Regions from separate parts of the Streptomyces sp. SAI-135 genome, predicted to be linked through region 1. Evidence: riboswitches for the same ligand, from Rfam matches in the RefSeq annotation. Region 1 holds a riboswitch; the other holds the start of a gene.
The links. A riboswitch is a leader RNA that binds a small molecule or an ion and turns the genes downstream of it on or off. The one in region 1 is predicted to bind cobalamin.
Positions count from the first base shown of each region.

Region 2: another riboswitch for cobalamin. It lies ahead of M2163_RS26335 (HoxN/HupN/NixA family nickel/cobalt transporter); the one in region 1 lies ahead of M2163_RS17855 (prenyltransferase/squalene oxidase repeat-containing protein).

Region 1 covers NZ_JARXYP010000002.1:2,961,700-2,965,904, reverse strand. The annotation lists gene M2163_RS17865 (CbiQ family ECF transporter T component) at 1-39, opposite strand, end outside; gene M2163_RS17860 (SCO2322 family protein) at 29-679, opposite strand; gene M2163_RS17855 (prenyltransferase/squalene oxidase repeat-containing protein) at 676-1,851, opposite strand; cobalamin riboswitch at 1,969-2,098, opposite strand; gene M2163_RS17850 (MBL fold metallo-hydrolase) at 2,144-3,169, opposite strand; gene M2163_RS17845 (aldehyde dehydrogenase) at 3,338-4,205, shown strand, end outside.
Region 2 covers NZ_JARXYP010000002.1:4,833,395-4,837,599, reverse strand. The annotation lists gene thrS (threonine--tRNA ligase) at 1-37, shown strand, start outside; gene M2163_RS26340 (nucleoside hydrolase) at 76-1,038, shown strand; gene M2163_RS26335 (HoxN/HupN/NixA family nickel/cobalt transporter) at 1,055-2,149, opposite strand; cobalamin riboswitch at 2,178-2,384, opposite strand; gene M2163_RS26330 (metalloregulator ArsR/SmtB family transcription factor) at 2,480-2,827, shown strand; gene M2163_RS26325 (hypothetical protein) at 2,976-3,773, shown strand; gene M2163_RS26320 (ANTAR domain-containing protein) at 3,778-4,205, opposite strand, start outside.

The DNA.
Region 1 (4,205 bases):
GTGCAGGGAGGCGGGCGGGACGCCCGGGCTACGGGGCATTCCTGCGCCGCCTCGCCTGCCACACCGCCGCCGCGCCCAGGACAGCGACCGCCCCCGCCCCGGCGAACAGGCCCACGGACGGGCCGGAGCCCGACGTGTTCTTCTCCGAACCGGTCCCCTTCTCCGAACCGGTCCCCTTCTCCGCGACCGGCTCCCCGCACCCCGTCCGCGGATACCCGGAGACCGCGCACAACAGGGCGTTCGCGTTGTACCGGAGGGGTTCGGCGACCGACGCCAGAGCCTCCGCCGTGGTCGCGTCCCGGGGCACCGACGCGCACGCGGTGCGGCCCGCCGGGGGTGTCTCGCCGGCCGGGGCGTCCGACGCCGTACCGAAGTCGAGGACCAGGGCCACCCGCTTACGGCCGTCCCGCGCGGGCGTGTCCGCGCAGATCGCCGAGAACGACGCGGTCCCGCGGGGCTTGTCGGCGTCCGCCGAGTCCTCGCTCACCGCGAAGCGGAAACCCTGGACGTCACCGTCGGAGGGGACGGTGGTCGAGGGGCCCTGGGTGGCGTAGGTCCAGGTCGCCCCGGTGCGGTCCCAGAAGGACCAGTAGCGGTAGCCCGTCGCGTGGGCCGGGCTCGCCACGGTCAGGAGGAGGCCGGCCAGGAGGGAGAGGAGGACCGCCCGACGGGTCGTCACGGCTGCTTCCTCCTGTTGCGGCTGCTGAGCAGGAAACCGATGCCCGCGCCGGCGGCGAGACCCGTGCCGACCATCCACCAGACGGAGGTGCCGGAGTCGTCCTGGGACGCGGTTTCCGTCGCCGGTCCCGTCGCGGTCAGCTGCTTCACCAGGTCCGTGCCGCCGAAGTCGCCCGGGTCGGCGCCGGCCGCCTCGGCGGCGAGGATCAGCTGGGCGTAGGCCGCCGGGCCGTTCTGCCGGGCCCACTTCGCGGAGTTCCGCTCCAGCCACGCCAGGGGCTTGCGGGCGGCCTGGGGACCGCCCTGTACGGCGAGTGCGACGACGGCGTCCGCCGTGTTGCCGTGGTCGGGCTGGTTCCCGGCACCGGGGAGGGCGGACTTCAGGTAGCCGTCCTTCGCGACCTCCTCGGCGAGGAAGGAGGCTCCGTTGGCCGCGGCCCTCGCGGGGGTGAGGTCCGGTGCGTCGGCGCAGGTGCTCTCGCTCGGGGCGCCGGCCTTCGCCGTCAGCGGTCCCGCTCCGCGCGCGGCGACGACGGCCGCCGCCGTCGCGTCCGCGTTGGCGGTGAGCTTGCCCTTCTTGTCCGGCTGATAGGCGAACGCGCCTCCGTCGGCACACGGCAGGGACAGCCTCAGCAGGGCGTCGTAGGGCGACTGCGCGCCGGCGCGGACCTTCGGGACGGGGACGTCCTGGGTGGCGAGCGCGCCGATGACCACGGACGTCGAGTTGGCGTCGCTGGCGCCGCCCGGGGTGAAGCCCCAGCCGCCGTCCTTGTTCTGGACGGACTTCAGCCAGTTCACCGCCTTCGTGACCGCGGTGCCGTGTCCGCCGACCGCGGACAGGGCCTGGGCGGCCGCGGCCGTGCTGTTGGTGTCGACCATCAGCTTGGCGTCGCAGGCCTTGGCCGGGTTCGCCCGGAACGCCGGGAACGCCCCGCTCTCGCACTGCTGCCCGGCCAGCCAGTCGACGGCCGCGGCCGCGGGCTCCGTGTGCGCCCGGTGCAGGGCGATGAGCGCGAACGACTGCCGCCAGACCCCGTCGTAGGTGGGGTCGCCGCTGCCGTACAGCCCCGCGGGCAGGGACGGCGAGGGGGACGGTGAGGCGGCGACGGCGGGTGCGGCCGTGCCGATCACGACGGTGGCGGCCAGGACGGCGGCGCTGCGGCGGACGTTCATGATCGGCGGATGCCCTTCTCCCTGCGGAGAGCCGGGCAGCGCGGGAGGACCCCCGGGCGGCTCGGCTCCGTATACCTCGACGGTGCCCGCACCGGCCGGTCGCCGATGCGCGTGAGCCGGTCACGAACCGTGCGGGGCAGTCCGGCTCACCGCCCTGGGAGGCGGTTCACGGTTGCGGGTCAGCGCCGGAATTGCACCGGCTTTCCCCCGTACGGGTGTGATGACGACCTGGCCACTGTACTCGCCCGTAGGGAAGTGCCTGGGAGTCGCCTGTGCGGAGCCGCCCGTGCCCTCAGGCCGCCACGTACGTCACCGGATCGCTCCCCGGCACCGCCTCCGCCCGCCCCAGCTTCACCAGCCGCCGCAGATGCGCCTCGGCCTCCGAGACCGCGATGTTCCGTGATCCGTAGGGGATCTGGTCCCACGGCCGGTTCCACTCCATGCGCTCGGCGAGCTGCCAGGGGGTGAGGGGCTCGGCGAGGAGGGAGCGCAGGTCGGTGAGGCGTTCCTCGTGGTGGTCGAGCAGTTCCCGGACCCGGGCGCTCGCGTCGGTGAAGACGTGCTGGTGGGCCGGGAGCACCTCGGCGGGGGCGAGGCGGCCGATGCGCTCCAGGGAGTCGAGGTAGTCGCCGAGGGGGTCGGTGACGGTGGCGTCGTCGGGGTCCTCGTACAGGCCGATGTGCGGGGTGATCTCGGGGAGCAGGTGGTCGCCGGAGAACAGGCGTCCGCGGCCAGGGAGTTGCTCCGGGTGCTCCTCCTCCAGGTGCAGGCACACGTGACCCGGCGTGTGTCCGGGCGTCCAGATCGCCCGGAGCCTGCGGCCGGGGAGGTCGAGGAGTTCGCCGGGGACGATCTCGCGGTCGGGCAACGCGGGGGAGAAGCCCGGGAGTCGGCGACGGCGGGCGGTGCGCAGAGGGGCCACGTGTTCCTCGGGGGCGCCCGCGGCCACCAGCTTGGCCGTCATGTAGGTGAACCAGCGCTCGGCCCGGGTCTCCCGGGTGCGCCGCACGATCGCGGAGTCCGCCGCGTGCATCGCGATCCAGGCGCCGGAGACCTCGCGGACCTGCCCGGAGAGGCCGTGGTGGTCGGGGTGGTGGTGGGTGATGACGACGCCGTGGATCTCGCCGACGTCGGTCCCGCACGCCGTCAGCCCCTCGGCGAGGGTGTCCCAGGAGGCCGGGTCGTCCCAGCCGGTGTCCACCAGCACCGGACCCCGGTCGGTGTCGACGACGTAGACGAGCGTGTGGCCGAGGGGGTTGTCGGGGATGGGCACCTGGACGGACCGGACGCCTCCACCATGGTCGTGCACCTGCGCCATGAGCTCCCCAATCACCGCGTTCCGGCCACTATAACTAGAACGGGTTTCGACGGTAGCCCGAGGTCACCAATGCGCGCGACGCACGGCCCGTGGACTCCTCGGAGTGGAACTGGTATCAGTTCCGTATCTGATGGTTCGTCAGCAAGCCGCCCCTGGGAGGCGTTCGCCATGACCGAGCTCGTGGAACACGGACAGCTGTTCATCGGCGGGGAGTTGACCGACCCCCTGGGCGAGGACGTCATCGAGGTGATCTCCCCGCACACCCAGGAGGTCATCGGACGGGTGCCGCATGCCTCCCGGGCGGACGTGGACGCGGCCGTCGCCGCCGCCCGCACCGCCTTCGACGAGGGCCCCTGGCCGCGGATGACGCTCGACGAGCGCATCGAGGTCGTCACCAGGATCAAGGACGCCATCGCGGTACGGCACGAGGAGATCGCCCGCGTGATCTCCTCCGAGAACGGCTCCCCCTACTCCTGGAGCGTCCTCGCGCAGGCCCTGGGCGCGATGATGGTCTGGGACTCGGCGATCACCGTCGCCCGGAACTTCACCTACGAGGAGCGGCGCGACGGAGTCCTCGGCCGCATCCTCGTCCGCCGTGAACCGGTGGGGGTCGTGGCCGCCGTGGTGCCCTGGAACGTCCCGCAGTTCGTCGCCGCCGCCAAGCTCGCGCCCGCGCTGCTCACCGGCTGCACGGTGGTGCTCAAGCCGTCGCCCGAGTCGCCGCTGGACGCGTACATCCTGGCCGAGATCACCAGGGAGGCCGGACTTCCCGAGGGCGTGCTGTCCATCCTCCCGGCCGACCGCGAGGTGAGCGAGTACCTGGTCGGGCATCCGGGGATCGACAAGGTCTCCTTCACCGGTTCGGTGGGGGCGGGCAAGCGCGTGATGGAGGTCGCCGCCCGCAACCTCACCCGCGTGACACTGGAGTTGGGCGGGAAGTCGGCCGCGGTCGTCCTGCCGGACGCGGACGTGGAGGCGGCCGTCGCCGGGATCGTCCCGTCCGCCTGGATGAACAATGGGCAGGCCTGTGTGGCCC
Region 2 (4,205 bases), 1.9 Mb from region 1:
CGGTGATCGCGGGCCCGGACTCTGGGCGGCTGCGTAAGGTCGGTCCCGTACGCCAGTGACGAAAGGATCCCCGCCGTGACCGGTCAGCCCATCCCGGTGATCATCGACTGCGACACCGGTGTCGACGACGCCCTGGCCCTGCTGTTCGCCGTACGGCACCCCGGCATCGACCTGCGCGCGGTCACCTGTGTCGCCGGGAACACCGACGTCGACGGCGTGGTCCGCAACACGCTGACCGTCCTGGAGCAGGCCGGGGCCGGGGACGTCCCGGTGGCCCGGGGTGCCGAGCGGCCGCTGATCGAGCCCGTGCGCACCGCGCAGCACGTGCACGGGCTCGACGGGATGGGCGACCTGGGGCTGCCCGCCCCGACCCGGGTGGCGGTGGACGTGGACGCGGTGACGCTGCTCCGGCGGGAGATCCTCGCCTCGCCCACCCCCGTGACGCTCGTCCCGACCGCCCCGCTCACCAACATCGCGCTGCTCCTTCGTACGCACCCCGACGTGGTGCGCAACATCGAGCGGATCGTGTTCATGGGCGGCGCGGTGGCGACCGGGAACGCCACCCCGGTCGCGGAGTTCAACGTCTGGCACGACCCCGAGGCGGCCGCGGTCCTGCTCACCGCGGGGGTGCCGATCACCATGTACGGGCTGGACGTCTTCGAGCGGGTCGTCGTCCCGGCGGCGGACGTCCAGCGGCTGCGCGCGAGTGCGGAACCGGCCCTGCGCATGGCCGGGGAGCTCCTCGCCCACCGCGACCCGGCCACCTCCGGCGACCCCACCCCCAGCGGCGGCCTCGGCGACGCGGGCGCGGTGTGCGCGGTCGTCGACCCGGGCGGCCTGACCACCGAACTCCTGCCGGTGGAGGTCTCGTTGACCCCCGGCCCGACCCGCGGCCAGACCGTCGTCGACCGCCGCCGCCGTCCCGGCGAGTCCGAGATCCACGAGGGCGGACGCGAAGTGACCCTCGTGGACGTGGGGTTGGACGTGGACGTGGAACGGTACGTGAAGCTGTGGCTGACGGCGGTGGAGGGGGCCTAGCGGCCGGTCCGGGCCCTCAGGAACCGCTGACGCCCCACCGCTGCTCCACCTTCGCCAGCCGCCAGTAGGCGATCGCCGCCGCCCACACCACCACGAACAGGCCGACGATGACGTACCCGACGTTGTCGAGGTCGATGTCGGCGATCCAGGTGGTGAGGGCGTCGGTGAGGGCGAGCTTGTCGTGCAGGACGCCGACGAGCTCGATCGTGCCGATGAAGAAGGCGACCGCGATGGACAGGCCGGTGATGGCGAGGTTGTAGAACACCTTGCGCACCGGGTTGGAGAAGGCCCACTGGTACGCGAAGTTCATGAACGTGCCGTCGAGGGTGTCGAACAGGCTCATGCCGGCGGCGAAGAGCAGGGGGAGGCACAGGATCGCGTACCAGGGCAGTCCGGCCGCCGCACCCGACCCCGCCATCACCATCAGCGTGACCTCGGTGGCCGTGTCGAAGCCGAGCCCGAAGAGAAAGCCCAGCGGAAACATCTGCCCCGGCCGGGTGATGGACCTGGTGAGCCGGCCGAGGATCCGGTTCATGAAGCCCCGGGAGTCCAGATGCTGCTCCAGCTCCTGCTCGTCGTACGACCCCGCCCGCATCGCCCGGAACACCTTCAGGATGCCCACCAGGGCGACCAGGTTGAGGGCGGCGATGAGGTAGAGGAACGTCCCGGAGATCGTCGTACCGAGAAAACCCAGGACCTGGTGGGTGCCGGACCCCTCGTTCATGACCTTGCCGGCGAGCTGGGTGCCGCCCGCGATGAGCGCCGCGAGCACGACGACGACACTGGAGTGCCCGAGCGCGAACCAGAACCCCACCGACACCGGCCGCTTGCCGTCGGCCATCAGCTTGCGGGTGGTGTTGTCGATCGCGGCGATGTGGTCCGCGTCGAAGGCGTGCCGCATGCCGAGGGTGTAGGCGGTGATGCCGAGGCCGATGCCGAAGGCCCTGTCGCCGACCTCGTAGTGCCCCGGGACGACGAGCAGGAACAGGATGCCGAAGGCGAGGACGTGCAGCGCGGCTATCGCGGCCATCAGGCCGGCCGTCCTGACGGTGTCCTCGCGCCGCCAGCGGAAGGAGGCGGCGGCGGTCCCGGGCAGGGCAGGGTCGGTCATACGGTGGTCACTCCAGCACCTCGTGGATGAACGCGTGAGCTGCCGTGGCCGGTCTCCTGGCTTACGGGTCGTACGTTTCCCTGCCCGCCTTCCCGGCCTGGTGGTGACGGCCAGTGGCTGTCCCGCGAGGGACGTGGGAGGGGAACTCCCCGATCACAGTGGCGAGGGCCGCACCGGCATGGACCCCTGAGGGGTCGTCACCGGTTTCCCGAGCACCACGGCCCGCCCACCGTAGGCGGGGCCGGGGGTTCCTGCATAGCTGCACACCTGCGCAGGTATGGAAGATCACATACGGCAGATCACATACGGCCGCCTGCGAGGATGTGCCCCATGCACCTCGTCCCGGCCGACCGAGCCGACCGCCGCACCATCGACGGGCACCGGGTGTGCGACGCCATCGCCGCGATCGGCGACCCGGGACACGTCCGCACCTGGTCCGACCGCTTCGCCCTCCTCGCCGACCCCAACCGGCTGTCCCTGCTGCTCGCCCTGCACCGCACCGGCCCCCTGGCCGTCTCCGACCTCGCGATCGCGACCGGCATGAACGACCCCGCCGTCTCCCAGGCCCTGCGGCTGCTGCGGGCGGCCGGCGTGGTGGCGGGCGAGAAGGCGGGACGGGTGGTGCGGTACCGGGTGGTGGACGAGGCGGTGCGGGGGTTGTTGCAGCAGGTGTCCTGACCGCGGCCGGGCGGAGGTTGTTGCAGCGGGTGTCCTGACCGCGGCCGGGCTCCGCGGGTGTGCCGGAGCGGACCGTCGGCCGCGTGGTGCGTAACCCGTACGGCCCGGACCACTGGTGACCTCCGAGCGCCCGGTGATCACTTGAAGCATGACCCCGCCCCGCGCCGCCCGCGCCGCCGCCTCCGCCCTCGCTCTCTCCGGGCTCCTCTCCGCCACCGCCTGTTCCGCGCTCTCCACGCCTCCCACCGCGCCCAAGCCGACGATCACCCTGCCGAACAGTGCGCCGCCGCCGTCCGCGAAGGCGTCCGCCAAGGCGTCCACCGGCCCTTCCTCGGCCCTCACCGAGGCGATGGCGCAGGCCGCGCTCGTCACCGACGCGGACCTCGGCGAACCCTGGACGCCGGCCCAGGGGGTGGCCACCTGGCACGACGGGGTGCTGAAGGCGAAGGCCGACCGGCGCGGGTGTCAGCGGCTGCTGGACGCGCTGTACGCGGACGAGTTGTTCGGGGCCGACGCCCGGCCCCGCGCGGTCGTCGGGATGGACGACGAGTGGAACCAGGCCCAGATGCGCTATCAGGTGCTCGCCCGTCCGCCGGCGGAGATCGACAGGACCCTGGCCTGGCTCGGGAGCCTGCCGAGGAAGTGTGCGCAGTTCGCGGCCACCACGACCACGGGGGCCGTCCTCGGGGTGCAGGTCGGGGAGTTGCCGCTGCCGGAGGCGGGGGACGCCCGGCAGGGGCTGCGGGTGCTGCTGACGGGGCAGTCGCCGGACGGCGAGCCGACCACGCTCACCCTGGACGTCGCCGCGCTCCGCGTCGGTGAGGACGCGATCAGCGTGACGAACGGCGGCTTCGGCGACGTGCAGACGGAGGCCACGCAGGCGGCCGTACAGCTGGGCGCCGAACGGCTGGCGGAGGTGCGCAGGCAGGGGCGGGTGCAGGTGTGAGGGGTCAGTCGGGGGCGAGGCGTCTGCGGTGCCGGACCACCTCGTGCGCCACCTCCAGCACGCTACGGCCGTGTGCGAAGGCGTGGGCGCGCAGGCGGGCCAGCGCCTCGTCCGCGTCGGCGCCGAGCTGCACCATGACCATGCCGACGGCCTGGTACACCTCGTCGTGGGCGGTGGCCAGACCGCTGAGCCAAGGGGCGTCGCCCTCGGGGCCGTACTCCTCGTCCCGGGGCAGGGCCATCAGGGCCACCGTCATGACGTTCGCCACGAGTTCGGCGACACGCCGCTCACGCCGGGTGAGTTCGCCGGGGACGTCACGATAGAGGTCGAGGGTGCCCACGCAGACGGTGTCGTTGCCGAGCGGCATCGAGTACACCGCCCGTATCCCGGCGGCGGTGGCCTCCTCGGCGAAGACCGGCCAGCGACCCGCGT